4 regions of the Janthinobacterium kochi genome follow, and region 2 is predicted to be linked to each of the others. Evidence: predicted binding sites of a transcription regulator. Region 2 holds the regulator's gene; each other region holds the start of a gene.
The links. Region 2 encodes LexA, which represses DNA repair genes until DNA is damaged. Its sites were predicted from a motif close to ACTGTATNNNNATACAGT; they were not measured.
Positions count from the first base shown of each region.

Region 1: imuA (translesion DNA synthesis-associated protein ImuA) is a predicted target of LexA. The motif match lies at 5,237-5,254, and genes of this name have one in related genera.
Region 3: dinB (DNA polymerase IV) is a predicted target of LexA. The motif match lies at 2,232-2,249, and genes of this name have one in related genera.
Region 4: recA (recombinase RecA) is a predicted target of LexA. The motif match lies at 4,958-4,975, and genes of this name have one in related genera.

Region 1 is NZ_JBNYXO010000008.1:26,679-34,034, reverse strand. Features, by position in the region: gene ACQ4WL_RS17820 (CHAT domain-containing tetratricopeptide repeat protein) at 1-997, shown strand, start outside; gene ACQ4WL_RS17815 (hypothetical protein) at 1,040-1,390, shown strand; gene ACQ4WL_RS17810 (alpha/beta hydrolase family protein) at 1,469-2,227, opposite strand; gene ACQ4WL_RS17805 (glutathione binding-like protein) at 2,308-3,012, opposite strand; gene ACQ4WL_RS17800 (Y-family DNA polymerase) at 3,089-4,576, opposite strand; gene imuA (translesion DNA synthesis-associated protein ImuA) at 4,506-5,216, opposite strand; gene ACQ4WL_RS17790 (putative Na+/H+ antiporter) at 5,423-6,688, shown strand; gene ACQ4WL_RS17785 (GNAT family N-acetyltransferase) at 6,752-7,356, opposite strand, start outside.
Region 2 is NZ_JBNYXO010000008.1:170,223-177,578, forward strand. Features, by position in the region: gene purF (amidophosphoribosyltransferase) at 1-371, shown strand, start outside; gene ACQ4WL_RS18410 (cystathionine gamma-synthase family protein) at 415-1,656, shown strand; gene lexA (transcriptional repressor LexA) at 1,895-2,530, opposite strand; gene rpsF (30S ribosomal protein S6) at 2,807-3,196, shown strand; gene priB (primosomal replication protein N) at 3,217-3,525, shown strand; gene rpsR (30S ribosomal protein S18) at 3,541-3,831, shown strand; gene rplI (50S ribosomal protein L9) at 3,859-4,314, shown strand; gene ACQ4WL_RS18440 (replicative DNA helicase) at 4,450-5,835, shown strand; gene ACQ4WL_RS18445 (DUF47 domain-containing protein) at 5,929-6,555, shown strand; gene ACQ4WL_RS18450 (inorganic phosphate transporter) at 6,595-7,356, shown strand, end outside.
Region 3 is NZ_JBNYXO010000010.1:83,912-91,267, reverse strand. Features, by position in the region: gene ACQ4WL_RS20290 (S9 family peptidase) at 1-2,126, opposite strand, end outside; gene dinB (DNA polymerase IV) at 2,332-3,450, shown strand; gene ACQ4WL_RS20280 (recombination-associated protein RdgC) at 3,567-4,463, shown strand; gene ACQ4WL_RS20275 (TonB-dependent receptor) at 4,599-7,334, opposite strand.
Region 4 is NZ_JBNYXO010000002.1:637,814-645,169, reverse strand. Features, by position in the region: gene ACQ4WL_RS07265 (6-phosphofructokinase) at 1-86, opposite strand, end outside; gene ACQ4WL_RS07260 (sodium:solute symporter family protein) at 203-2,251, opposite strand; gene ACQ4WL_RS07255 (DUF4212 domain-containing protein) at 2,248-2,562, opposite strand; gene ACQ4WL_RS07250 (sensor histidine kinase) at 2,555-4,093, opposite strand; gene ACQ4WL_RS07245 (response regulator) at 4,090-4,824, opposite strand; gene recA (recombinase RecA) at 5,066-6,166, shown strand; gene recX (recombination regulator RecX) at 6,394-6,849, shown strand; gene ACQ4WL_RS07230 (methyltransferase regulatory domain-containing protein) at 7,077-7,356, shown strand, end outside.

The DNA of each region.
Region 1 (7,356 bases), 140 kb from region 2:
CGGCGGACGGACCGGCAGCACCATCCACGACGTGGCCATCGACGAGCGCGCGCTGGCGCAGCGCATCGCCCGCCTGCGCCGCAGCGCGCAAGACCCGGCACAGGACGCGCGCGCCGATGCGCAGGCGCTGTATGCGCTGCTGCTGGCGCCAGCCAGCCGGGAACTGGACGGCGCCACCTCGCTGTCGCTGTCGCTGGGCGGCGTCTTGCGCTACCTGCCATTCGCCATGCTGCATGACGGGCGCCGCTGGCTGGTCGAACGGCTGCCCGTCTCGCTGCATGCCAGCGGCGGCGAACAGGCTGGCGCACAAGAAGCGCCGCGCCGTGCACCATCGCTTGCCCTGTTCGGCCAGACGCGCGCCAGCGGCGAACTGCCGGCCCTGCCCTTCGTGCAGCGCGAACTGCGCGCCGTGCAGGCGATCGGACACGCGGCGCGCATCCCCAGCCAGGTCTACCTTGATGGAGACTTCACCGGCGCGGCGCTGCAGCGCGCGCTGCCCGCCAACAGCAGTGTGCATATCGCCAGCCATTTCGTGCTGCGCTCGGGCGCGGGCGAGGACTCCTACCTTCTGCTGGGCGATGGCGGCAAACTCAGCCTGGCGGAACTGGCGCAGGACAGCTACCGCTTCGCCGGCCTGGACCTGCTCACCCTGTCGGCCTGCGAAACGGCCGTGCCGGCCGGCACCGATGCCACGGGACGCGAACTGGAAGGCCTGGCCTGGCTGGCCCGCCAGCGCGGCGCGCGCAATGTGCTGGCCAGCCTGTGGCGCGTGTCGGACCAGTCGACGGCCACCCTGATGGGCGATTTTTATGCGGCGCTGGCGCAAGGCAAGGGCAAGCCGCAAGCCTTGCGCCAGGCGCAGTTGCGGCAGATCCGCGCCGCCCGGCACGCCATCACGGCGACGCGGGGCCTGACGCCGCTCGACTCCGCCGGCGACAGCGGCGAGACGCGCGGCCATCCCTTCTACTGGGCCGGTTTCATCCTGCTCGGCTCCTGAGCGCCATACGACGGAAAGCCGTTTTTGGTGTATGCTGGCGGCATGAACAATGACACCGACATCCAGCTCAGCGGCCCCTTCAAGGCCACCGACGGCTCCGGCCGTGCCCACGACATCAAGGCCATCCGCATCTTTGACGAAGGCTACGGCATCATCGACGTCTACGTCGATTTCGCCGCTCCGCTCGAAGCGGGCGCCTACAAGGACAAGACCCTGGTCGGTCACATCCTGACCCGCTTGCGCAGCCTCGGCTATGTAGGCCCCGACTTCGGCCATGGCGACCTGGGCTTGCAAGACAAGAAACTGATCGTCCTGGAAGCACCGGAAGAGTTTTCCGCCTTTGCCGTCAGCAAGGGCTGGAAAGATCTTTCCGCCGAGTTCGACGAGGACTGATCCGTTTCCTCCCCCCGATCTGCGCCGCGCCAGCTTCTGCTGACGCGGCGTTTTTCATGCGCGACCGCTTAGTTCAGCTTAGTTGATATAGCGCGCGCTCCAGGCGGCAATCACATTGGCGACATACGCTGCGTCATTGCGCCCCGTCAACAAGTGATCGGCATCGTCGAGCGAGACGAAGCTTTTCGGGTGCTTCGCGGCCATAAATATCTCCATCGCGTTCGACAGGCTCACCGTCGTGTCGTTCGGCGCGTGCATCACCAGCAGGGCGCGGCGCAGGCCGGCGATGTGCTCCTTCAGGCTGTGGCTGCCCGCGTCGTCGACGAATTGCTGGCGGATGCGAAATGGCCGCCCTTCCAGTTGCACCAGTGCCTCGCCCTCGGCGGCGATTTGCTCCAGGTGCGCGCTGAACATGCGCGTGACATACGCGGGCGTGCTGGGGGCGGCCAGGGTCACCACGGCGGTCGCTTCCGGCACTTGCGCGGCAGCGGCCAGCACGGCGGCGCCGCCCAGGCTGTGGCCGATCAGCAATTGCGGCGCAGCATGTTTTGCCCGCAGGAAATCGGCAGCGGCCAGCAAATCGTCGACATTCGACGAAAAATTCGTGGCGGCAAACTCGCCCTCGCTGGCGCCCAGCCCCGTGAAGTCGAAGCGCAGCACGGCGATGCCGTGCTCCGTCAAGCCTTGCGCGATGCGCCGCGCGGCCAGCACGTCCTTGCCGCAGGTAAAACAGTGGGCGAACAGCGCGTACGCGCGGACGGTGTCGTCGGGTGCGTCGAGGCGCGCCGCCAGCACATGGCCATGCGCACCGGGAAAATCTTGCCGGGTGGATTTCATTGTCTCAGATCAAAGCTGCCGCGCAGGGCGGCCGATGGCGCATTGTAGCGCCGCCCGGCCACCGCCGCAGTTGGCCAACCTTAATCGCGCTTCGGTATATCCAGGCCCTTGATGACGGCAGGCCGGGCCAGAAACGCGTCCAGCACGCGCTGCACATTCGGGAAGTTATTAAAACCGACCAGCTCGCCCGCACCATAAAAACCCACCAGGCAGCGCACCCACGGGAAGATGGCGATGTCGGCAATCGTGTACTGACTACCCATGATCCAGTCGCGGCCCTGCAGGCGCTGCTCGAGCACGCCCAGCAGGCGCTTGGCCTCGCCGAGATAGCGGTCAAGGGGGCGCTTGTCTGCGTAGTCCTTGCCGGCGAATTTATGGAAGAAGCCCACCTGGCCAAACATGGGGCCGATACCGCCCATCTGAAACATCAGCCACTGTATCGTTGCATAGCGCAGGCCCGCGTCCTGCGGCAGGAACTTGCCCGTCTTTTCCGCCAGGTACAGCAGGATGGCGCCCGACTCGAACAGGGCCAGCGGCTTGCCGTCGGGACCGTGCGGATCGAGGATGGCGGGAATCTTGTTGTTCGGATTGAGCGACAGGAAGGCGGGCGACAGCTGGTCGTTTTGCTCGAAGCTGACCAGGTGCGGCTCGTACGCCAGGCCCAGCTCTTCCAGCAGGATCGAGACCTTGATGCCGTTCGGCGTGGGCAGCGAGTACAGCTGCAGGCGCTCGGGATGCCGGGCAGGCCATTTCTCGGTGATGGGAAAGTCGGAGAGTTGGGACATGGGAATCCTTATTGAAGTGGTTGACGCGGTGCGAGCAAGTATAGCCAAGCATGGCCGTTTCAGCAGGACAGCACATTCAGCCAAACAAGCCATGCAGGAACCAGCGCGGCGCGGTGTCTTCTCCGCTGCCGGCGATGCGTTCGCGGTAGACCCAGTAGTGGGCGTGGTCGAGGCCTTCGGCGATGAAATAATCGCGCGCCTGCGACTGGCCCCACCAGCCCGCCTCGATGCGCTCGGCGACAGACACCATCTTCAGGGGCGAGCCATAAAAGGGCCGGTGCTCGCGCATCAAGAGGGCGATGGGCTGGGCCAGCAGCCAGCCGGGACGGGGCATGCCGGGCAAGCCGGGCGGCAAATCCGGTAGCGCGCTTCTTGAAACGGGCTTGGCCGGCAACGGCAGCCACTGGTTGGCCGCTTCGGGCCGGTAATCGGCGCGCGGGGATGCCTGCAAGACATTCTCCGCGCCCAGGCGCGCCACCAGCAATTCCATCAGGCGCTGGCGCTCCTGCGGCGTGCCGCCCGGTTCGGGAAACAGGCTCTCGCTGGGTGGCGCCATGGGCTGCACCTGCAGTGCTTCCAGGGTCAAGCCGATCACGGGCGCGTCCAGTACCAGCTGTGCCAGGCGCTCCTTGAGCAAACGCACCAGATGCTCGTCGCGCCAGACGGCCTCGCCCAGCGCCAGGTCGATGACGGTGGGCGGGCGCGCCACCCTGCCCCGCTCGTGCGCCAGCAGCAGTTGTATGCGCTCGACGGCAAATTGCCGCGCGCACAGCCAGCCCGTCATTTGCTGCAGCAGGCGGCGCGCGCCGAACAGTAAGGCGTCCGCATGCTCCACGCGGTCGAACAATTCCAGGCTGGCGCGGAACGTGGGCGGCGCTTCGAGCCACACGAACAATTCCGTGCTGTGGCCATGCGCATCGTCGAGCATGTCCAGCAAGGCCCCGCCGCAACGGCGCTGCAAGCCGGGCCGCGGCAACTGGCGCAGCTGCCCCAGGGTGCGGCAACCGATGCCCTCGAACCAGTCGAGATAGGGGCGCGCGGGTGGCAGCAAGGCGCACGGCAGGCGGTCGAGGCGGCGCACGAGACTATCCATGCCCAGCACGCGGCCCCGGCGCGTAGCGGCGCGCGCCAGCAACCAGGCGCCGCGCGCCGTGGGCGCGCACGACAGCTGGGCCGTGTAGCCGAGCGCGCGCAAACTGGCCGCAATCTGCCGGCACAGGGCGCGCACGCCGCCGAACAGGCGCAGGCTGGCGCCCGCATCGACCAGCAGGGTCGCTTCCTCGCCCTGCGCCACCAGCGGCGAGTATTGCAGCAGCGCCAGCGCCACCGCTTGCAGGGCCTGCGCTTCCAGCTCGGGCGAGCGTTCATGCAGGCGCGCCTGCGGCGCCAGCATCAGCGCGCCCGCGCGGCGCATGCCCGGCCGGATGCCGGCCGCCCGTGCCAGCGGCGACAGGGCCATCACTTGCTCCTGCTCCAGCACCACGCCGAGAATGTCAGCCGACCAGCGCGGGCAAAACACTTCGAGCGGGAGCCGGGGCAGGCACAGGCCGATCCAGAGTCGCATGGCGCAGCAGTAAAGAAGGAGGTTGCAGGGGCAGGAACAGGGGCGCGTCGCGCTGCGGTCCCCGGCGCTTGATGAAGCCGATCTCGATGCCGCCGGCGGCCGGGCGCACGGACAGGCGCAGCGGCGCCGGCGACGCATCCTGCGCGCCGTGCAGCGGGCGCAGCATGCAGAACAGGGTGTTGCCGCTTTGCGCGGCCAGGTGCAGGCGGCGCAGGCTGTCGGCGCGCACGTGCGACTGCCAGAACAACAAGGCGCCGCAACTGCCACTGCGCAAGATGTTTTCCGCCGCCCACAAGGCATCCTTGCTGCCGGCGCTTTTGAGCCACAGCAGCTGTGATGGTGCCAGACCCTGCGCGGCCAAGGCCAGCGCCTGCGGCGGATGGGGCGGCTGCAACAGCACGATGGGCAAGCCCGGCAGCTGCGCCAGCGCGGGCGCCAGCAAACGCAATTCGCCGCTGCCCGGCTGCTGCACCAGCAGATCGATGAGGCTGCCGCTGGGCCAGCCACCGCCGGGCAGTTGCGCGGACAGGGCGGCGAAGCCCGTGTCCAGGCAGCGCACGGCGCCCTGTCCCAGCTGCGATGCACGCCATAAAGACGGGTGCAAGGCTTCAGGCGAGGCCATCAATTGTGAATGTTGCATAATTAAATATAAAGATAAATACTGTATGCATATACAGTACTATCCGCGCCCACTTTTGGCAAGGCTTATCTGTTCGCACTCCCTCCGGCAGCGCTCCCACGATGTCCGAAAAACCCCGTTTCTGGCATCGATTGCTGTACCATAAGCACTCTCCTTACCGCCCGGCGATGCACCGGGCGGCTTCCTCCGTCCATAAGGAAACGCATTTGACTACCATCCAACTCATCAGCGCAATCGTCTTCGGCCTTGCGCTCATCCACACCTTCGCCGCCAAGTCGTTTGAAACATTATCGCAGCGCCACCCCCGTCATGCTGGCTTGCTGCACCTGCTGGGCGAAGTGGAAGTCGTGTTCGGCTTCTGGGCCTTCATTCTGATCATCATCATGGCCTTTGTCTCGGGCGGCGATGCGGCCATCGAGTATGCCGAATCGCGCCAGTACACGGAACCGCTGTTCGTCTTCGTCGTCATGGTGGTGGCCGCCTCGCGCCCCGTGCTCGACGCCGTGCAGCGCCTGCTCAAAGGCGTGGCGCGCGTGATGCCGCTGCGCACGGAACTGGCCCTCGTCTGGCTGGGCCTGGCGCTCGTACCCCTGACGGGTTCGATGATCACGGAACCGGCCGCCATGACCCTGGCCGCGCTGATGCTGGCGCCGCAAATCTTCCGCCCGGGCATTCCTGAATGGCTGAAATACGGCGCGCTGGGCGTGCTGTTCGTCAACGTTTCCATCGGCGGCACCCTGACTTCGTACGCGGCGCCGCCCGTGCTGATGGTGGCCACCACGTGGAACTGGGACAGCGCCTACATGGCCAGCCATTTCGGTTGGAAGGCCGCCATCGCCGTGCTGGTCAACGCCACGGGCGTGAGCATATTGCTGCGCAAATACCTGCACAGCAACACCTCCGATATCAAGCCGAAGGCCGGCGAAGTCGAAGCGCCGAAAGTGCCGCTGGCCGTCAGCGTGGTGCACATGATCGTGCTGGGCGGCGTGGTGGCACTGGCACACCATCCCGTGCTGTTCTTCGGTCTGTTCCTGTTCTTCCTCGGCTTCGTGCAGGCATATGAGCGCTATCAAAGCCCGCTGATCCTGAAAGAGGGTTTATTGGTCGGCTTCTTCCTGGGCGGCCTGGTGGTACTGGGCGGCATGCAGCAATGGTGGTTGCAGCCCATCGTCTCGAGCCTGAAGCCGCTGGCCCTGTTCTTCGGCGCCCTGGGCTTGACGGCGATCACCGACAATGCGGCCCTGACTTACCTCGGTTCGCTGATCGTCGGCATGACGGACGAAGCGAAATACATGCTGGTGGCCGGTGCCGTGGCCGGTGGCGGTCTGACCGTCATCGCCAACGCGCCGAACCCGGCCGGCGTATCCCTGCTGCGCCGCGGCTTCCAGGATGAATCGATCGGCGCTGTCGGCCTGCTGGCCGGCGCCCTGCTGCCGACGGCCGTGGCGGCCCTGGCTTTCCTGGCTTTGTAAGCATGCACGGGGCGGCTGCCGGCCGCCCCCGCTTCCTTCAGTTTCCCGCCTCCGTTCCCCTCCTCAGTTTCCTTCATACACCAGGAAGTGCAAACGGTCATAAAACAGGCTGTAAGCATAGTCGAACGTGCCCACGCTGCGAAAGCCCTTGTGCAGATACACTTGCAGCGCTTCGCTCTTTTCCCATACCGTCAAGGTGATGCGCGCGCACCCCTTGCGGCTGGCCAGGTCACGGATTTCATGGAACATCTGCCTGAATAAACCCTGGCCCCGGTATTTCTCGTCGATGGCCAGGCTGCTGACGAAACAGTCGTCGGCGCGCGCATGCGCGAGCACGAAGGCATCATACGCATCGTCGAGCGCCTTCATGTCATCGCGGTAATACGAGACGGCGCCGCAAGCCTGGAACTCGGCCATCGTCGCGGCCGTGAAGAAGCCGATGAAACGCTCGTCCTCGTCATGCAGGCCGTGAATGTGCGCCAGGTAGGGGTCGATGTTCTGCCGCCGCTGCAGTTCGACAAATTGCAGATTGAGTTTATTGCCGAACGAACAGTATTCGAGGTAACTGGTGGCAAACAGCAATTTGGCCATGCGGTTCTTCGCCTCGTCGCCCAGCAGTTCGCCCGCCACCAGCTTGAGCGGCGCATGCGACAGCAGGCCCGCCTGCA
Region 2 (7,356 bases):
CGGGCGCGACGAAAGTCATCTTCGCCTCGGCCGCGCCACCGGTCATCTACCCGAACGTGTATGGCATCGACATGCCGACGCGCGACGAACTGATCGCCTACGGGCGCACGACGGAAGAAGTGTGCCGCGAAATCACGGCCGACTACCTGGTGTACCAGGATATCGACGACCTGAAGCAGGCGATCGCCGACGTCAACCCGGCCCTGACGAACTTCGAGGCGTCGTGCTTCGATGGCGTGTACGTGACGGGCGACGTGTCGCAGGAATACCTGGACCGCCTGGAATATGCGCGCCACCATCCGAAGGCGACAGCGCCGGAAGATACGCCGCGTTCCCAGCTGAACCTGAACCTGGCGACGACAGAAGCATAGGTAACTTGCCCGGCCGATGCCGGGCATTTTTTTCTCCGCGATCATGAACGATAAAAAAAACTACGGCTTTACCACCACCATTCTGCACAACGACCGCCGCAAGGGCATCGAGCACGGCTCGCTGCACAAGCCTGTGCATACCTCCGTCGCTTTCGGCTACAGCGACGCGCGCCAGCTCGCTTCCGTGTTCCAGGGCAAGGAGCCGGGCTTTCGCTACGGCCGCCAGGGCAATCCGACCGTTTCCGCGCTGGAAGACAAGGTCAACAAGATGGAAGATGGCGTGGCGACCTTGTGTTTCGCCACCGGCATGGGCGCCATCGGCGCCGTGGTGCAGTCGCTGCTGCGCGCGGGCGACCATGTGGTGTCGTCGGCCTTTTTGTTTGGCAACACCAACAGCCTGTGGCAAACGGTGACGGGGCAGGGCATCGCCGTCTCCTTCGTCGATGCCACCGAGGTGGCCAACGTGGCGGCCGCCATCACGCCGCAAACGCGGATTGTTTTCGTGGAAACCATCGCCAATCCGCGCACGCAGATCGCCGACCTGGCAAAGATCGGCGCCTTGTGCCGCGAGAAGGGCATTCTGTATATCGTCGACAACACCATGACGACGCCTTACCTGTTCCGCCCGAAAGCGGTGGGTGCTGGCCTGGTGGTCAATGCCTTGACGAAATCCATCGGCGGCCACGGCAATGCGCTGGGCGGCAGCTTGACGGACACGGGCGTGTTCGACTGGACGCAGTACCCGAACATTTTCGACAATTATAAGAAGGCGGCGCCAGCGCAGTGGGGCATCGCGCAAATCCGGGCCAAGGCCTTGCGCGATTTCGGCGCATCGCTGGGCCCGGAGGCGGCGCACCATATCGCCGTCGGCGCGGAAACCATGGCCTTGCGCATGGACCGCACCTGCTCGAACGCCCTGGCGCTGGCCAGCATGCTGGCCGCCGACCCGCGCGTGGCTGCCGTGCACTATCCCGGCTTGGCGTCGCACCCGCAGCACGCGCTGGCGACGGACTTGTTCCGCAGCTATGGCTCGCTGTTCAGCTTTGAATTGAAGGACGGCATCGACTGCTTCGATTTCCTCAATCGCCTGAACTTGGCCATTCCAGCGAGCAACCTCGGCGACACGCGCACCCTGGTCATTCCCGTCGCGCATACGATTTTCTACGAGATGGGTGCCGAACGCCGCGCCAACATGGGCATTGCCGAGTCCTTGATCCGCGTGTCAGTCGGCATCGAGGATGAAGCGGATCTGCTTGAAGACTTCCGCAGCGCGCTTGAGGAATGATGCCCAACCAAACCTACTGCGCGTCGGTATAGGCGGCTTGCGATGCTCACCGTACTAGAGTACGGTTCCGCTTCTCGGCCACCTCTCCCTTCCGCTCGCTACGGTTTTGTCGGGCATCGAAACTTGCGTGTCAGGCATGAGAGGGGACCGCAACTAAAAACTGGGGTCAGTCGCTTCGCGATCGGAATACGTCCCATTGGGACGTATTCCCCCGCCGGGTCTGACCCCGGCATGCAACTTAATGCCAACTGCGCATCAAGCCCACTGCAAGTCCTTCCAGTGCGAATTCATCTTCCGGCGATACGGTGATGACCTTGAAGTCGGGGTTTTCCGGCAGCAGTTCGATGACGGAACCCGTCTTCTTGTAGCGCTTGACGGTGACTTCGTCGCCGATACGGGCGACGACGATCTGGCCGTTCTTGGCGCTGTCGACTTTCTTGACGGCCAATAAATCGCCATCCATGATGCCGGCGTCGCGCATGGACCAGCCGCGCACCTTCAGCAGGAAGTCGGGCTTGGCCGAGAACAGGGCCGGGTCCACGTTGTAGCTCGCTTCCAGGTTTTCCTGTGCCAGGATGGGTGAACCGGCAGCCACGCGGCCGATCAGGGGCAGCGACATCAGCAGTGCTGCAGGCACCTTCGATGGCGCCGCTTCGGCTGCGGTGCCGATCAGGCGGATGCCGCGCGAGGTGCCGGGCGAAATCTCGATCGCGCCCTTGCGGGCCAGGGCCTGCAAATGCTCTTCGGCCGCATTGGCCGATTTGAAACCCAGTTCATTGGCGATTTCGGCACGGGTGGGAGGAAAACCCGTGTTTTCAATCGCGTCCTTGATCAGGTTCAGGATTTGTTCTTGTCGTGCTGTCAGCTTGATCATGAGCGGTGGGTGCATACTAAAATGCTGTCTATATGAACAGTCTGTATTTTTGTACAGTATCGCCCACTATGCAAGGGGATTTGCCTTATTTGCGTGAATTTCGTGCGAAATACTGGAATGCACAGGAAAAAGCGCCTGGCCAGGCCCGTGCATGGGCCGCTTGTTGAAGGAATGATTGAAACGTTTGCAAAAGGCGGTTATAATCTTCGGCTGACCTTCCCACACCCGTCTTGACGCCGGGGTGGGCGATTATCAATCCGACCTGAAGGAGTTTGCATGCGTCATTATGAAATAGTCTTTATCGTCCATCCGGACCAAAGCGAGCAAGTGCCCGCGATGATCGAACGCTACAAAGCCAGCGTAACCACCCGCGGCGGTTCGGTTCACCGCGTGGAAGATTGGGGCCGCCGTCAAATGGCTTACTCGATCCAAAAGCTGCCTAAAGCACACTACATCTGCCTGAACATCGAATGCGACAACGAGACCCTGGTCGAGTTGGAAACAGCATTCAAATTCAATGATGCCGTGTTGCGTCACCTGACCGTTAAAATGAAGAAAGCTGAAACAGCTCCTTCGCCGATGATGAAATCGGTACAACGCGAAGACGCGGCCAAAAGCCACCGCACCGAAGCACCAGCAGCCGCTCCAGCCGCAGCAGCAGCTTAATTCTTGACCAGGATCGTGCGCTGAACCAGCTACAAGTTACCGCCATCATTGCCGAGCGCGAAATATTGCGCTATACCCCGGCAGGGCTGCCGATTGTGAATGCAGTATTGCAACACAGTTCGCAGCAGATGGAAGCAGGGATTGCCCGTTTGACCGAGTTTGATGTTGCCGCGCTAGCCGCTGGCGAAATTTCAGGCCGGTTCAGTCAGGCAAGCTTGGGCGGGGTCTATCAGTTCACGGGTTTCCTGGCGAGGAAGAGCCGCAACAGCAAGAGTTTGGTGTTTCACATCATTGATTTTAGTGCAGTCACCCCGACTAGCGCATTTTAGATACAGGAGCCTGACATGGCATTCGGTAAAAAGTTCGACAAAAATAAGCTCAAGCTTAAAGAAAAACGCAAACAGCAAAATCCGTTGTTCAAACGCAAGAAGTTCTGCCGCTTCACCGCAGCTCACGTTGAGCAAGTCGACTACAAAGACGTCGACACGCTGAAAGACTTCGTCCAAGAAAACGGCAAGATCATGCCAGCACGCCTGACCGGTACCAAAGCGCACTACCAGCGCCAAGTCGACACCGCAATCAAGCGCGCTCGCTTCCTCGCGCTGCTGCCATACACCGATCTGCACCACGCTTAATCGGTCAGATATTCCTGGAGAAGAACTATGCAAATCATTCTGTTAGAAAAAGTTGTTAACGTCGGTAACCTCGGCGAAGTCGTCAAAGTCAAAGACGGTTACGCACGTAACTTCCTGATCCCGCAACGCCTGGCACGTCGTGCTACGGCTACCGCTGTGGCTGAATTCGAAGTCAAGCGCGCCGAACTGGAAAAAGCTGCTGCCGCCAAACTGGCCGCATCGCAAGCCCAGGGCGAAAAACTGAGCGGTCTGACCGTTCAAGTTGCTCAAAAAGCTGGCGTCGATGGCCGTCTGTTCGGTTCCGTCACCAACTTCGACATCGCTGAAGCGCTGACCAAGCAAGGTTTTGCTGTTGAAAAAGCACAAATCCGCATGCCTACCGGCCCGCTGAAGATCGTTGGCGAGCACAACGTTTCGGTTGCTCTGCACACCGACGTGGTCGTGGAAGTTGTTATCGCTGTCGTTCCAGACGCGAACGCGTAATCGTCTGCGGGCCTGGCCCGCAAGCGCTGCCGCAGTATGAAAAGCCGGGTTCGCCCGGCTTTTTTGTGCCCTTTTTTTCGCTCAATTTCAGCCCTTTATTTTTGCCAGCACGCCGAAGCGGGTATAATTCGCGCCATGAACGCCCCCTCTGATCCGCAACTGGATTCCCTCCGTATTCCGCCGCATTCGATCGAAGCAGAACAATCCGTTATCGGTGGTCTGCTGCGCGACAATGCAGCGTATGACCGCATCGCCGACTTCATGCATGCGGAGGATTTCTATCGCTATGACCATCGGATCATCTTCGAACAAATCGTCAAGATGATTAACGGCTCCAGGCCAGCCGATGTCATTACTGTTTTTGAAACCCTGACCCAGCTCGGCAAGGCCGATGATGTGGGCGGACTCGCTTACCTGAACGCCATGGCGCAAAACACGCCATCGGCCGCGAACATCCGGCGTTATGCCGAGATCGTGCGCGACCGCGGCGTGCTGCGCAAACTTATCACCGTCGCCGACGATATCTCCGGAACGGCCTTCAGCCCGCAAGGCAAGGAAGTCAAGCAGATGCTTGACGAAGCCGAATCGAAGATTTTCGCCATCGCCGAAGAAGGCGCGCGCGGCGCCCAAGGCTGGACCGCTATCCAGCCCCTGCTGACGCAGGTGGTCGAGCGTATTGACGAGCTGTACAGCCGCGACAACCAGAGTGAAATCACGGGCGTGCCCACCGGTTTCATCGACCTGGACCGCATGACCTCCGGTCTGCAGCCGGGCGACCTGGTGATCGTGGCGGGCCGTCCTTCGATGGGCAAGACGGCGTTTTCCGTCAACATTGGCGAAAACGTGGCCATCGACAGCGGCTTGCCCGTGGCCGTGTTCTCGATGGAGATGGGCGGCGCCCAGCTGGCCATGCGTATGCTGGGCTCGGTCGGCCAGCTCGACCAGCACCGCCTGCGCACGGGCCGCCTGAACGACGAAGACTGGCCGCGCCTGACGAATGCGATTCAAAAGATGAACGACGCGCAGTTGTACATCGATGAAACGCCCGCGTTGAACTCGATCGAGTTGCGCGCCCGCTCGCGCCGTTTGTCGCGTCAGTGCGGCAAGCTGGGCCTGATCATCGTCGATTACTTGCAACTGATGTCGGCCAACTCCCCTGGCGATAACCGCGCCACGGAGATTTCCGAGATTTCGCGGGGCTTGAAAGGGCTGGCGAAAGAACTCGGTTGTCCCGTGATCGCGCTGTCCCAGCTGAACCGCTCGCTCGAGCAACGCCCGAACAAGCGTCCCGTGATGTCGGACTTGCGCGAATCGGGCGCTATTGAGCAGGATGCCGACGTGATCCTGTTCATTTACCGTGACGAGGTGTATAACCCCGACTCGCCAGACAAGGGGACGGCCGAAATCATCATCGGTAAACAGCGTAACGGTCCGATCGGCAGCATCCGCCTCACCTTCATGGGGCAGTACACCAAATTTGGCAATTACAGTGGTGGCCTGGCGCTTTACCAAGGCGATTAAGACTCAGCAGCACTGATATTCCATTGGCCGCCCCCTCATACGGGGCGGCTTTCTGTAGTAAATAACACGACTCAATGCTTAACGGAGAATGACATGTTTGGACGCTTGATGCCCACTGAGGGCAAGTTTTTTGAATTGTTTAACCAGCACGCGGAACTGTGCGTCAAGGGCGCTAAAGAAATGCTGGGCCTGATGACCAATTTCGACGACCTGGAAAACCGCGTGCATGCGATCGAAAGCATCGAGAAACAGGCGGACAAAGTTACCTACGCCACCGTGGAAATGCTGCACAAGACCTTTATCACGCCGATCGACCGCGACGACATCCATCAACTGATCACGCGCCAGGACGACATCCTCGACCTGCTGGAAGACGCGGCGCAAACCGTCTCGCTGTACGATCTGAAAGCCGTCACGCCGGAAGCCAAACGCCTGGCCGAACTGGTGCTGGCCTGTACCGAAAAAGTGCGCGACGCCGTCGCCATGCTGCATAACATGGACAACTCGCGCAAGATCGTCGCCATCTGCGAAGAGATCGACCGCCTGGAATCGGATGCCGATCACGTGATGCGCGCCGCGATGTCCAAACTGTTCCGCGACGAACCGGACGTGCGCAACCTGATCAAGCTGAAAGCGATCTACGAAATTCTGGAAACCGTGACCGACCGTTGCGAAGATGTGTCCAATATTATCGAAGGCATCATCGTCGAAAACGCGTAAGCGTTGGGCCTGTCCTGAACCAGAATCAGAAAAGAAACTATAATGACCATACAAATCAGCATCTACGTGCTAGGCCTGTTGATCGTCCTCGCGCTGCTGTTTGACTTCATGAACGGCTTCCACGATGCCGCCAACGCGATCGCCACGGTGGTCTCGACGGGTGTATTGAAACCGCAGACCGCGGTTGCCATGGCCGCCACCTTCAACTTCGTCGCCATTTTCGTGTTCCACCAGCTGACCGTGGCCGCCACGGTGGGCAAGGGCACGATTGACCCGGCAGTGATCGACCAGTACGTGATCTTCGGCGCGCTGATGGGCGCCATCTTCTGGAATTTGTTTACCTGGTACTACGGCATTCCCTCGTCGTCCTCGCACGCGCTGATCGGCGGCCTGGTGGGCGCCGCTGTCGCCAAGTCCGGCACGGGCGCGCTGGTCGCGGCCGGCCTGTGGAAAACCGTGGCCTTCATCGTGATCGCACCCGTCTTGGGCTTCGTGTTCGGCTCCATCATGATGCTGATGGTGTCGTGGATATTCGTGCGCTCGACGCCGCGCAAGGTCGACAAGTGGTTCCGCCGCCTGCAACTGGTATCGGCGGCGGCTTACAGCCTGGGCCACGGCGGCAATGATGCGCAAAAAACCATCGGCATCATCTGGATGCTGTTGATCGCCGCCGGCTACTCGAACGCGGCTGACGCCATGCCGCCGCTGTGGGTCATCATCTCGTGCTACACGGCCATCAGCTTCGGCACCCTGTTCGGTGGCTGGCGCATCGTCAAGACCATGGGCCAGAAGATCACCAAG
Region 3 (7,356 bases), on a different contig from region 2:
ATCCACGCCATATTGAATGCGTTCTCGGCGATGGCGTTATAGCGGCCCGACGCGCCGCCGTGGCCGGCGCCCATATTCGTTTTCAGCAGCAGCGCATTGCCGTCCGTTTTATACGCGCGCAGCTTGGCCACATACTTGGCCGGTTCCCAGTACATGACCTGGCTGTCGTTCAGGCCTGTCGTCACCAGCATGGCCGGATAATTCTTGCGCGCAATGTTGTCGTAGGGCGAGTAGCTGAGCATGTAGTCGTAGGCCGCCTTCTGGTTCGGGTCGCCCCATTCCAGGTATTCGCCCGTGGTCAGCGGCAGGCTGGCATCCATCATGGTGTTCATCACGTCGACGAACGGTACGGCCGCGTGCACGGCGTGGAACAGGTCGGGACGCATGTTGACGACGGCACCCATCAAGAGGCCGCCGGCGCTGCCACCCTGGATGATCAGACGGTTCGGGCTGGTCCATTTTTCACGCACCAGGTAATCGGCGCTGTCGATGAAGTCATTGAAGGTGTTTTTCTTCTTCATCAGCATGCCGTCTTCATGCCAGGCTTCGCCCATGTCGGTGCCGCCGCGGATATGCGCCTGGGCATAGATGACGCCCCGCTCCAGCAGGCTGATGCGGCTGATGGCAAAACTGGCCTCCGTGGAAATGCCATACGAGCCGTACGAGTACAGCAGCAGCGGCGCGGAACCGTCGAGCTTGACGCCCTTCTTGTAGACGACCCACAGCGGCACTTGCACGCCATCACGCGCTGTCACCCACAAGCGCTGTGTCGTGTAGCGGCTACCGTCAAAGCCGCCGACGATTTCCTGCTGTTTCAGCACCGTGCGCTTGCCATCCTGCATGTTGACGTCAATCACCGTGGGCGGCGTGACGGGCGACTGGTACGACATGCGAAATTGTGTGGCGGAAAACTCCGGTGTGCCGGCCGCCGTGGCCAGGTAGACGGGGTCGTCGAACTGCACCGTCTTCCAGTTTTTATGCGCGAAATCGTAGATGCGCGCGCGGTTCAGGGCGCGCGCCTTTTCCATCACCACCAGGTGGCCCTGGAAGACGTCGATGGACTGGATCACGGCGTCCTTGTTGTGCGGCACGACGCTCTTCCAGTGTTTCGGCTGCGGCGCAGACAGCGGCGCGCTGACGACGCGGAAATTCTTCGCATCTTTGTTGGTGAGAATATACAGCTGGCCGTCGCGGTGTTCGATGCCGTAGCGGTGGCCCTTTTCGCGTATCAGCACGGACTGGAAACTGCCTTGCGGCTTGCTCGTTGGCAGCAGCAGCACTTCGCTGGTATCCGTGCTGCGCGCGGTGAGCACAAAGTAGCGATGATCGCGCGTGCGGCTCACGCCGATGGCGAACTGTTCCACTGGCTCGTGGTAGACCTGCTGCGCCGTGCCGCCCAGGGCCAGGCGGAACAAACGGTCCGCGCGCTTGGTGGTGGCGTCTTCCTGCGTCAGCATCAGGGTGGCGTTATCTGCCGCCCAGGCCAGCGAGGTGACGCGCTGCATGGTGTCGCCCAGCAACTTGCCCGTCTTCAAATCCTTGACATGCAGCTCGTACTGGCGGAAACCCGTCGTGTCGGTGGTGTAGGCCAACAATTGCTCATTCGGGCTGATGGCAAACGCGCGCACGGCAAAGAATTTGTGACCTTCGGCCAATTGATTCTGGTCCAGCAGGATTTCCTCAGCTGCCTGCGCATCGTAGGCGCCATGTGCGCCGACAGGGCGGCGGCAATGCAGCGGGTATTGTTTGCCCGCTTCCGTGCGCGTGTAATAGTAAAAGTTGCCCTGGCGCGCAGGCACGGACAGGTCCACTTCCTGCATGCGGCCCTTGATTTCCGCAGTCAGCTTGTCGGCCAGCGGCTGGATCGGGGCCGTGACGGCCGCCGTGTAGGCGTTTTCCGCATTCAGGTAGTCGATCACGGCAGGATCGGTCTTCTTTTGCAGCCAGCGGTAGTCGTCCGTGACGAGCGTGCCGTGGCGCGTTTCCTGCCAGGCTGTCTTGGCGGCCACGGGGGCGGTGGCGGCGTCGGCGGCCAGCGCGGATGCCGCCAGGGTGGACAACAGCAGGGCCGGCAAGATGGATAACCAGGCGGACCGGCGGCGCGCAGCGTGATGGGTAATGGACAAGGCGACTCCTTTGAATAGTTGTGTCAGGATTGTAATCTTGCCATTGAGAAAAGCAACTGCGGTGCGCATGCGTTTCAACTTGCATCCACGGGCATTTCCAGCGATACTGTATATAACTACAGTATCCTGCCGCGAGGTGTCCTTGACCACATCTGCCTCCCCACTTCCCGAGCCACCCGCCCGCCGCTGGATAGCCCACCTGGACATGGATGCCTTCTTTGCCTCTGTGGAACTGCTGAAATATCCCGAATTGCGCGGCGAAGCCGTCGTCATCGGCGGCGGGCGATTGCAGCAACCGGTGCTGCAGGAAGATGGCACGCGGCAGTTTGCGCGCATGCGCGACTACGTGGGGCGCGGCGTCGTCACCACCTCGACCTACGCGGCGCGCAAGTTTGGCGTGTTTTCCGCCATGGGCATCATGAAGGCGGCCAAACTGGCGCCCGACAGCATCCTGCTGCCCGCCGACTTCGAGGCTTACCGCGAGTATTCGGCCCGCTTCAAGCAAGCCGTGGCCCAGCTGTGCCCGATCATCCAGAACGTCGGCATCGATGAAATCTATGTCGACCTGACGGAATACGGCGAGCAGGCGCCGGCCATGGCGGCGCGCCTGAAGGCGGCCGTGTTCGAGGCGACAGGCCTGTCGTGCTCGGTCGGCCTGGCGCCCAACAAATTGTTGGCAAAAATCTGTTCCGACCTGGAAAAGCCCGACGGGCTCACTATTTTGTCGCCCGAGGATGTTGCATCGCGCGTGTGGCCCTTGCCGGCAAAAAAGATCAATGGCATCGGCCCGAAGGCCACGGCCAAGCTCGAAGCGCTGGGCATTGTCACCATCGGCGAGCTGGCGCGGGCCGATCTCACCATGCTGCGCACGCAGTTCGGTGACCTGTACACGGGCTGGCTGCGGCAGGCGGCGCTGGGCATCGACGAGCGGCCCGTGCAGACGAGCCGGGAAACCAAGTCCGTCAGCCGCGAAACGACGTTCGAGCGCGACTTGCAGGTGGTGCGCGACCGCGCCACCCTGTCGGAAAAGCTGGAAAGCCTGTGCACGCGCGTGGCGGGCGATCTGGATAAACAATCGCTGGCGGGGCGCACGGTGGGCATCAAGCTGCGCTTCGAGGATTTCAGCACCGTCACGCGCGACATCACCTTGCCCAGCGCCACGGCGGACGCCGCCGCCATCCTGCGCGCCAGCCGCGACTGCTTGCGGCGCGTGCCATTTGAAAAGAAAATCCGCCTGCTGGGCGTGCGCATCTCGACCTTGTGCGATCCGGCCGTGGTGACGCGGCAAGCGCCGGCCCAGGCGGAGCTGTTTCCCAGCCTCTAGCGGCGTTTCCTACAAGATACATACCGCGCCGGACCGCGCTTTTGACGGCATTTTCACGTCGAAAGTGTAGAATGGCGTTCCCCTGGCACTACTGAAACAAACGGAAGACAAAAACTATGTGGTTCAAGAATCTTCAGATTTACCGCCTGCCCGCACCGTGGGCTTACACGCCAGAACAACTGGAAGAGGCCTTGTCCTCGAACAAATTTACGCCGGCGACCAGCATGGATCTGATGCGCCAGGGCTGGGATACGCCGCGCCCGAACGGTGGTCTGGTGCACGTGGTCAACAAGCAAATGTTGATCTTGCTGGGCACGGAAAAGAAACTGTTGCCAGCCACCGTTATCAACCAGGTGGCCAAGGCCCGCGCTGCCGAGATGGAAGAAGCGCAAGGATTTGCGCCTGGCAAGAAAGCCATGAAAGAATTGAAGGAACGCGTGGCCGACGAGCTGCTGCCGCGCGCCTTCAGCATCCGCAGCAACGTCTGGACCTGGATCGACCCGGTCAATGGCTGGCTGGTGGTCGATGCCGCCAGCCCGGCAAAAGCCGATGAAGTCATCAAGCTGCTGTTGAAAGCCGTGGACAAACTGCCGCTGGAAAGCCTGCGCGTGCAGCGCTCGCCCGTGGCGGTGATGACGGAGTGGCTGCAGGCCGACGATGCGCCTGCCGGCTTCACGGTCGACATGGACACTGAATTGCGCGCCACGGGCGAGAGCAAGGCCACCGTGCGCTACGTGCGCCACACCCTGGAAGCGGACGACGTGCGCCGCCACATCGCGGCCGGCAAGCAGTGCACGCGCCTGGCCATGACGTGGAACGACAAGATCTCGTTCGTGCTGACGGAGTCCCTGGCCATCAAGAGCGTCAAGCCGCTGGACGTGATCAAGGAAACGGAATCGAGCACGAAGAACGACGACGAGCGTTTCGACGGCGACCTGATGCTGATGACGGGCGAGCTCGCCAAGCTGATGGCCGACGTGGTCGAAGCATTGGGCGGCGAAGCGACTGCATAAAAGCAGTTGTACAGGTACGGAAAAGGAGCTGACGCTCCTTTTTTTTCGCCTGTGGAGTATGTTGCTGCATAAAAAAAGCGCCTTGCACGGTGAAGTGCAAGGCGCTTTCCAGACAAGCTAATTCACGACGTCAAATTAGAACTTGTAGTTGCCGGTGATGTAGAACGAACGCATCATTGGATCGGCGTAGCGTGGGTCGAAACCGACTTGGTGGCCTGACGAAGAACGCAGCGACAGCGGCGGTGCACGGTCGAACAGGTTTTTGATGCCTGCGCGGATCGTGGTTTGCTTGTCAAAGGCGAAACGCGCTTGCCAGTCGAACGTGGTGTACGACGGAACTTGCAGGCGGAAATCCTTCACTTCTTTTGCGGCTGCTACGTCGTACACGGTAGCGGCTGCATCGGTGTAGCCGTTACGGTAGTTGACCGTTACCGTGTTGCTCAGGCGGCCCGTATCGAGGGTTGTCGTCAGCTTCATCAGGTTGCGGAACGTGACTTCGTTGGTGTCGCCGAAGAAGTCCATGTTGCTGGTGAACACGTTGTTGCTGCCTGCCTTGGTGTAGTTGGCGTGCAACATGTGCGTACCGCTCAGTTGGGCGGTCAGCTTGCCGAAGTCAAACTTGTGGTTGGCCGACAGATCCCAGTCGATACCACGGTATTCCTTCTTGCCGATGTTGACCGACAGTTTCTTGAACGCGTAGTAGGGATTGCCGGTCGATGGTTCGATATATTGCGTGAAGCTCGTCGCGTACTTGACTGGATCGGCAAATGCCTGCGCTTCGGTGATTTCCGATACGGCATTGCGCAGTTTCACGTCCCACAGGTCGGCGCCGAACGAGAAGGCCGCGCTAGGCTCGACACGGAAGCCCAGGGTGAACTGTTTCGATTTTTCCGATTGCAGCTCAGGATTGCCTTCCGACATGGCGTTGTATTGCGTTGCTTCCGCGCGGCACAGTGCCGTACCTGGGTAAGGGCAATCAAATTTCTTGGCAGTAAAGCCTGCAGTGACCAATGGCTGTGCCAGATCCAGCATGCTTGGCGCCTTGAAGCCCGTGCCGTAGGAACCGCGGATCAGCACGGTTTGTACCGGCTGCCAGCGTGCCGATACCTTGTAGGTATTGGCGCTGTCTTTTTTGCCGACAGTTTTGCTGTTCAGCTTGTCATCGATCGCCTTGACGGCATCGTAACGGCCGCCAACGGTCATTTCGAACGACTTGGTCAGCGGTGCCAGCAACTCGACGAAGGCGCCATAGGTATCGCGGCTCAAGTCGTAGGCAGGCGAGGTGTTGAAGTTGTAGATATCCTTCGACGTGCCGTTGCTGTCTGGCGACTGCTCATAGCGGTAGGTGCGGTAATCGCCACCGATACCCAGGCTGGCCTTGCCGCCTGGCAAGGAGAACAGTTCACGCGAACCGTGCGTGTCGATGCCGCGCATGGTGGTCGACGCGGTACGGATCGAACCGATGAACTGCGCGCCAGCGATTTGCGACTGCACGGATGGCTTTTGCGTTGTTGCAAACGGATTGAAATCCGGATTGGCCAGAATGTCCTTGAAGCCCTGATTTGTCGCGTAACCGCTCGTGTAGCGCTCGTCGATCGAGTTTTGCGACCAGGTCAGGCCGCTTTCGAAGTTCCAAGCGCCCAGTTCACCTTCCACGCCCAGCACCATGTGCTTGGTTTCGGTGATGGTGTTGCTGGCGCGCAGGCCAAAGTCCGTCGTACGGTAGTTGGCGGTGACCGACTTGACGTCGGCACGTTGCGCTGGCGTCAGGTAGGGCGACACATAGGTGTTGTACAGCGCGCTGTCCTTGGCGATCGAAATCGGAATCGGATTGGCGGCGATACGCGCGGTCAGGTCGAAGCGCGAGTAGGCGACTTCGGCGAACGCGTTCAGGTTGTCGTTCAGCTTGTAGGTACCCTTGGTGAACAGGCTGTCGCGTTTCGATTGCGGCACGATTTCCACCGTGGAACCGGTGTCGAAACCGCAAGCGCGGGCATTGCTGGTGGTGAGGTCGAAACCGTCAGGGCACGTTTTGTTGTTTTGCAGATAATATGGTGTGAAGGCGGTCGATACGCTGTCCTTCGTTTTGTAGGCTACGGTGGCGCCAGCCGGTGCCGCCGAGGTGCTGGTGCGGTCCCAGATGTAGTTCTTGCCGCCGCGGGCGAATTTCAGGTACGAGCTATCGGCGAACGTACGGTCGGTAGCGCGCAGTTTCGATTGCTCGTCGTGGCGGTACGACACCAGCACGTTGAAGCGGTCTTCGTCCAGGTCGCCGAAACCGTAGGTGACGCTGGTGTTCCAGGCGTTGCCGCCCTTGTCTTCCGGACCGCCGTAGGTGGCTTCCAGGGTGGCGCCTTGCTGGTTTTTCTTCAGGATGAAGTTGACTACGCCGGCGATGGCGTCCGAGCCGTACAGGGCCGAAGCGCCGTCGGTCAGGACTTCGACGCGCTCAACTGCGCTCATCGGAATGGCGTTCAGGTTGACCGTGGTGCCGGAGCCTTGTGGCGCGATGCGGCGGCCATTCAGCAGTACCAGGGTGTAGGTCTCGCCGATACCGTGCAGCGATGCGCTGGTATTGCCGCCCGAATTCGAGCCAGCGGCGACCGCGCCGATGGTAAAGCCTTGCATGGCGGGCAGGGCCTGGATCAGGTCGGCTACGGAAGTGGCGCCCGATTTGGCGATCGCTTCTTGCGTCAGGCGCTGCACAGGCAGTGCGCCTTCGACGGCGATACGCTTGATACTCGAACCGGTAATTTCAACTTTTTGAATTGCTTCGTCAGCCATGGATTGGCCAGAGAACAACACGCTACCTGCCAGGACGGTCAGGGCCAGGCGTACGCTGCGCACGCCGATTTTTTCTTTAAATGCCATTGTAACAATTACTCCGTAGTAG
Region 4 (7,356 bases), on a different contig from region 2:
GATTCGAGCACCACGCCGACCAGCGACTGGTTGATGACGGCGGTGGGGCCGCCTCCCTGGGCAACAAGAATTTTTCCAGACGGCATGGGATCTCCTCGTAGTGGAACGGCCCTCCAGCCTACACCTTTTTTACCGCGGCGCTGTCTTTTCCGATAGTTCAGTCGTGAAATTTTTCCACGTCATCCCAGGACTGGATGTGCGCTTATTCCGGCGCCCGGATATGTTCCACCAGCCCCGTGCTGCGCCGTCCTGGCGCCGGTGTCAGCCAGCTGACCAGGATGGCGGCGGTCAGGCCGGCCGGCACGCCGAAGATGCCGGCTGAAATGGGGGCGATGTGAAACCATTGACCGCTGGCATTGCCACCCAGCATGGTGCTCGTATGCAGCATGTAATACAGGCACACGCCAAAGCCGGCCAGCATGCCGGCCAGCGCGCCCTGGTAATTGGCGCGCTGCCAGAAGACGCCCAGCACCAGCGGCGGAAACAGGGTCGAGGCGGCCAGGGAAAAAGCCACGCCCACCAGCGACAGGATATCGGCCGGCTTTTGCGAAGCCGCATAGGCGGCGATGAAGGCCACGGCCAGCAGCAGCAATTTGGAAATCGTCACGCGCTTTTGCGTCGAGGCGCTGGGATCGACCACCTTGTAATAGATGTCATGCGACAGGGCGTTGGAAATGGCCAGCAGCAAGCCGTCCGCCGTCGACAGGGCGGCGGCCAGGCCTCCGGCCGCCACCAGTCCGGAAATCACATAAGGCAGGCCGGCGATCTCGGGCGTGGCCAGCACCAGCACGTCGGCGTCGATGGAAATTTCCGCCAGTTGCACGATGCCGTCGCGGTTGACGTCGATGATACTGATCAGGGGGCTGAGCTTGTCCACATTGGCCCAGTACGATACCCAGGTGGGCAGGTTCGTGTATTGCGTGCCGACCAGTGCCGAGTAAATATCGTATTTGACCAGCACGGCCAGCGCGGGAATCGTGAGGTAGATCAACAAGATGAAGAACAGGGTCCAGAAGACGGACACGCGCGCTTCGTGCACGGAGGGCGTGGTGTAGGAGCGCATCAGGATATGCGGCAGGGCGGCCGTGCCCAACATCATGCAAAACACGAGGGCCAGGAAATTGTTGCGCTTGATGTCGGACTGCTCGCGGTCCGCGGCGGGAAACGGCTGCGCGTGCGGAATGATCGGCTCGGCGCGTTTCTGATTCTGCGCCTGCATCGCCTGCCACAGCACGCGTGCCTCGTCCGGGCTTTTCGGATAGGCAATCAGGTAGCGCTCCGCGTTGCGGATATCGAATAGCGAAGTATTGCGTTGGCGCAAACTATCGAGCTGGCGCTGGGCCGCCAGGCGGCCTTGCTCCCAGGAGCCGGGCAAGCCGGCGATGCGCGCCTGGTAGCTTTGCGCGCGCTGGCGGAAGATGGCGCGCACTTCGTTTTCTTTCGGGTCCGTTTCCAGCACGTGTTCGCGCGCGCTCAGTTGCGGCAACACCTTGCCGTAGGCGATCTGCGGCACGGGATTGTCCGCATGCTTGACCGACAGCCACATGGCGGGAATCAGAAAGGCGACCAGGATGATGATGTACTGCGCCACCTGCGTCCAGGTGATGGCGCGCATGCCGCCAAGAAAGGAGCAGACGAGGATGCTGGCCAGGCCCAGGAAGATGCCGACGGAAAAATCCACGCCCGTGAAGCGCGAGGCGATCAGGCCGACGGCATAGATCTGCGCCACGACATACGTAAACGACACGATGATGGTGGCGGCCACGGCCACCACGCGCACGCTGGCGCCGCGTTTGTCGGTGCCGCTGCCGTAGCGGGCGGCGAGGAAGTCGGGAATCGTGTACTGGCTGAACTTGCGCAGGTAGGGTGCGATCAAGAGCGCCACCAGGCAATAGCCGCCCGTCCAGCCCATGATGAAGGCCAGGCCGTCGAAACCATTCAGGTACAGGCCGCCGGCCAGGCTGATGAAGCTGGCGGCCGAAATCCAGTCGGCGGCCGTGGCCATGCCGTTGAACATGGCTGGCACCCGGCGCCCTGCCACATAGTATTCGGTGACATTCGAGGTGCGGCTGATGACGCCGATGGTGGCGTACAGGGTGATGGTGACCAGCATGAACAGGTAGCCGATCCACGCGCGCGGCATGCCCTCCTGTTCCAGCACCGCCAGGGCCAGCAGGAAGGCGGCAAAACCGGCCGTAAACAGCAGGTAGTAGCGGCACAGCCGCGCAAAGAAGCTGCGCTGGCCGTTCATGCGTGCTCCTCGGCATGAAAAGCCCGGTCCAGGCGCCGCATGCGCCAGGCATAGAAGGCGATGATGGCCAGATACACCAGCGAGGCGCCCTGGGCCGCCATGTAGAAGGGCAGCGGCCAGCCGAACAAGTTCAGGTGCAACAGTTCGCGCGCATAAAACACGGTCAGAAAGCCCGTCAGCAGCCAGATCAGCAGCAGGATGGCCGTCAGGCGCCGCGTCTTGTGCCAGTGAACATCGAGGCGCGCCTGCAGTTCGGGGCTGGGCGTGCGCGCCGGCCGTGCCGGGGGAACGGTTGTTCTCGGCTTATCCATACGTGATGTGATCCTCTTCTGGCGCATCCGGCAACAGCAGGGCGATGCTCAGGCGCAGCAGGGTGCCCGGCAGCTTCGGCGACTGCGCGCGCGGATTGTTAAAAATGTCGACTTCGGCGCCATGCTGCTGGGCAATCTCACGCACGATGGCCAGGCCCAGTCCGCTGCCGTCGACATTGCTGCCGAGAATACGGTAAAAGCGTTCGAACACGTGCGCCCGCTCGGCCGGCGGTATGCCGGGGCCCGTATCCTCCACTTCCAGGATGGCCAGTTCCAGGGTGCTGCGCACGCGTATCGTGACGCTGCCGCCGGCCGGCGTGTAGCGCAGGGCATTGTCGATCAAATTACTCAGCAGCTCGCGCAGCATCATGGCATTGCCGGAAATCATGATCGAATAGGCGGGCTGCTCGAAGCCCAGGTCGATATGCTGGGCAAACGAGGCTTGCACCCAGTCCTGCACCACGCCGCGCGCCAGTTCGCTCAGCTCGATCGGCTCGAACGCCGTGCCCGCCTGTGGCTGGTTTTCCGCACGCGCCAGGGCCAGCAGCTGGTTGACCAGGCGCGTGGCCGCTTCCGAACTTTTCGCCAGTTGCAGCAGCGAGCGGTGAATCTCGTCGTGGTCGGTCTGGCGCAGGGCCAGCTCGGATTGCATGCGCATGCCGGCCAGCGGTGTTTTCATCTGGTGCGCGGCATCGGCGATGAAGCGTTTCTGCATGTCGATCGACAGCGATAGCCGCGCCAGCATCTCGTTGAGCGAACCGACCAGTGGCGTGATTTCCTCGGGCACCTGGCCCGATTCGATGGGGGAGAGGTCGTCGGGCGGCCGCGCGCGTATGCGCTCCTGCAATTGCGCCAGCGGCGACAGGCCGCGCGCCAGGGCAAACCAGACCAGGGCCAGGATCACGGGCAGGATGATGAACTGTGGCAAGATCACGCCCTTGATGATTTCATTGGCCAGCTGGGCGCGCTTTTCCAGCGTCTCGGCCACTTGCACCAGCGTGCGGCGCGGTTCGTCGCCGCTGCCGGACGGCATGTCGAGATAGCTGAACGCCACGCGCACGGGCGTGCCGTGGATGGTGTCGTTGCGAAACAGCACCATGCCGCTGCGGTATTTGTCGGGGTCTTGCGGCGGCGGCAAGTCGCGGTCGCCGTCGAGGTATTCGCCGTGCCCGCCCACCACCAGGTAATACAGGGTATCGACATCGTCGCCGCGCAGGAAGTCGCGGCCCTTGTTATTGCTGTTCTTGTCCGGCACGCGGCGCAGCATCGCGCCGTCGGCCTGTTTGACCTGTTGCGTCAGCACCGTCACGCTGTCTTCCAGCGCATGGTCGAAGGGCTGATTGGCGATGCCCTTGGCCACCAGATAGGTGATGGCGATGCTCATCGGCCACAGCAGCAGCAAGGGCGCCAGCATCCAGTCGAGGATTTCGCCAAACAGCGAATGCTCGATGGTGTCATCCTGCTCCGTGGTGGGCGGCTCGAACCAGTCGTCGTCGTCCGCCTCGTCCGCTGGCGCCTCGCGCGCCTTCACTTGGTTACGGGTCCGCTGGCCGGGCCTGCCGACTCGCCCGCTTCGGCATTCAGGCGCGCCGCTTCCGAGTATTTTTCCAGGCAATAACCAAGGCCGCGCACGGTGGCGATGCGCACGCCGCCCACCTCGATCTTCTTGCGCAAACGGTGCACATACACTTCGATGGCGTTGTTCGACACCTCTTCGCCCCATTCGCACAGGTGGTCGACCAGCTGCTCTTTCGAAACGAGGCGGCCGGTGCGGCCCAGCAGAATTTCCAGCAAGCCCAGTTCGCGCGCCGACAGGTCGAGCATCTGATCGTTGATGTAGGCGCTACGCCCCACCTGGTCGTAGCTGAGGGGGCCGTGCTTGATGACGGTGGCGCCGCCGCCGGCGCCGCGGCGCGTCAGGGCGCGCACTCTTGCCTCCAGTTCCGACAGGGCGAACGGCTTGGCCATATAATCATCGGCACCCAGGTCGAGGCCATTCACGCGTTGTTCGATGGAATCGGCGGCCGTCAGGATCAACACCGGCAGCAGCGAGGCGCGCGCGCGCAGGCGGCGCAGCACCTCCAGGCCGGACATCTTCGGCAGCCCCAGGTCGAGGATCAGCAGGTCGAATTCCTGGGTGGACAGGGCCGTATCGGCTTCCTGGCCGGTCTTGACGTAGTCGATTGCATAACCGGATTGGCGCAGCGAGCGGGTCAGGCCATCGGCCAGCACGCTGTCATCTTCGGCAAGTAAAATACGCATGGTGCACTTCCTATGCTTGCGACGGTAGAAGCTTGTATTGTGTTTCATTTTCCGCAAGGTGGATAGTTTTTGTGAAAAACCAGGGTTGTATTGATCTGTTTCAAAACAAATCCACGTTCCGCTTGCATTGATCACTGTTTTTTTATACAGTACTGTCTGTGTAAAGAATTTAACCCACTGGCGCTATCGCAGGCTGCAGGATTCAAATGGATTCGCAACTGTAGAACGGCTGAAAGAACATATGGACGATAAAAAAGCTGTAGTACCCGCATCGGAAAAAGCCAAGGCGCTCGCCGCTGCACTGGCGCAGATCGAGAAGCAGTTTGGCAAAGGTTCGGTCATGCGCATGGATGCCAGCGCGGTGATCGAAGAAGTGCAAGTCGTGTCGACCGGTTCGCTCGGCCTCGATATCGCGCTGGGCGTGGGCGGCTTGCCACGCGGCCGCGTGGTGGAAATCTACGGTCCGGAATCGTCGGGTAAAACCACCCTGACCCTGCAAACCATTGCTGAAATGCAAAAATTGGGCGGCACTTGCGCCTTTATCGATGCCGAGCACGCGCTGGACGTCGGTTACGCGCAAAAACTGGGCGTGAACCTGCACGAATTGCTGATCTCGCAACCGGATACGGGCGAGCAGGCGCTGGAAATCTGCGACGCCCTCGTGCGTTCGGGCAGCGTCGACCTGGTCGTCATCGACTCCGTGGCGGCACTGACGCCACGCGCCGAGATCGAAGGCGACATGGGCGATTCCCTGCCAGGCTTGCAAGCGCGCCTGATGTCGCAAGCCCTGCGTAAATTGACCGGTTCTATCAACCGTACGAATACCCTGGTCATCTTCATCAACCAGATCCGCATGAAAATCGGCGTGATGTTCGGCAGCCCGGAAACCACCACCGGCGGCAATGCGCTGAAATTCTACGCCTCCGTGCGCCTCGATATCCGCCGCACCGGCTCGATCAAGTCCGGCGACGAAGTGATCGGCAACGAAACCAAAGTCAAGGTCGTCAAGAACAAGATCGCGCCACCGTTCAAGGAAGCGCACTTCGACATCCTGTACGGCGCCGGCACCTCGCGCGAAGGCGAAATCCTGGATCTGGGCTCGGATGCCAAGATCGTGGAAAAATCCGGTTCGTGGTACAGCTACAACGGCGAACGCATCGGCCAGGGCAAGGATAACGCCCGTGCCTTCCTGCAAGAGCGTCCGGCGCTGGCCCGCGAAATCGAAAACAAGGTCCGCGCTTCGCTGGGCGTGCGCGAACTGCCACCGCTGGCTGCTGAAAAGCCGGAAAAAGCGGATAAAGCCGCTGACAAGGCTGCCAAGGCGGAAGCCAAGGCAGAGTAGGTCGGATTAGCGCGGCAAATCCGCGCGTAATCCGACAACACCACAGACGTCAACAATGTTGTCGGATCAGACGCCAACAATGTTGTCGGATTACGGCCCAAGAGGCCTAATCCGACCTACGCATGGCTTGCCGCAAGGTAGGACCCTGATCGCCGTCCCGCGCTGTTGCGCTGGGCGGCGATTGTGTTTGGGTGCTGTGATCGTGGAATGAAAGACAAGGTGGGTGTATGGCCGCAGTACAACTAAGCCTGAAGGGCAGGGCGCTCCGCTTTCTATCGATGCGTGAGCATAGCCGCATGGAATTGCGGCGCAAGCTGCAGCGCCATGCGCAGGAGGGCGATGACGTGGAAGCCTTGCTCGACAGCCTGGAGCAAGCCAACTGGCTGTCGCAGGAGCGCTTTTCGGAATCGCTGATCCATCGCCGCTCGGCCCGCTTCGGCAATAGCCGCATCATGGCGGAATTGCAAAGCCATGGCATAGGCGGCGAAGCGCTGCAGGAACTCAAGGCGGGCCTGGCCGAAGGCGAGACCGCGCGCGCCTGCGAAGTGTGGCGCCGCAAATTTGGTGAAGTGGCGCAGGATGCCGAACAGCGCAACAAGCAGATGCGTTTTTTGATGCAGCGCGGCTTTTCGCAGCGCGCCGTACACGTCGCCCTGAAGGGGCTGGACCCTGACGAGGAATAAGGTGGGCGCCGGCATGTCACCGGGACTGCAGGCGCGACGGTCCGGCCGCTTTCCCGTTCATCTGGCCCCGCCGGCCTAGCCACGCCCGTGCCGCCGTTGCCATGCCGCCATGAACTGCGCTTTCAAACGCCGTCTGTTTATAGTATGGTGACGCCGCGCGATAGGGTATTCTGGCGCTCGAACGCTGTGCGATGCGCGCAGTACCACTGATCTTGACAGGATGCGAGATGAGCAACTGGAATGCCGGCTACATGGCCGAAATCGCCTATACCTATGGCTATTACGAAGAATTGAATCCTTTGCGCCTGCGGCTGCCCCTGCTGGCCGCCGGCCTCGCCTTGCCGGCCAGCGGCACGGCCTGCGAGCTGGGCTTTGGCCAGGGCATCAGCGCCAACATCCATGCGGCGGCGTCCGCCACGCGCTGGTATGGCAATGATTTCAATCCTTCGCAGGCCGCATTTGCGCAGGAGCTGGCCAGCGCAGCCTGCGCCGGCGCGCAGTTCACGG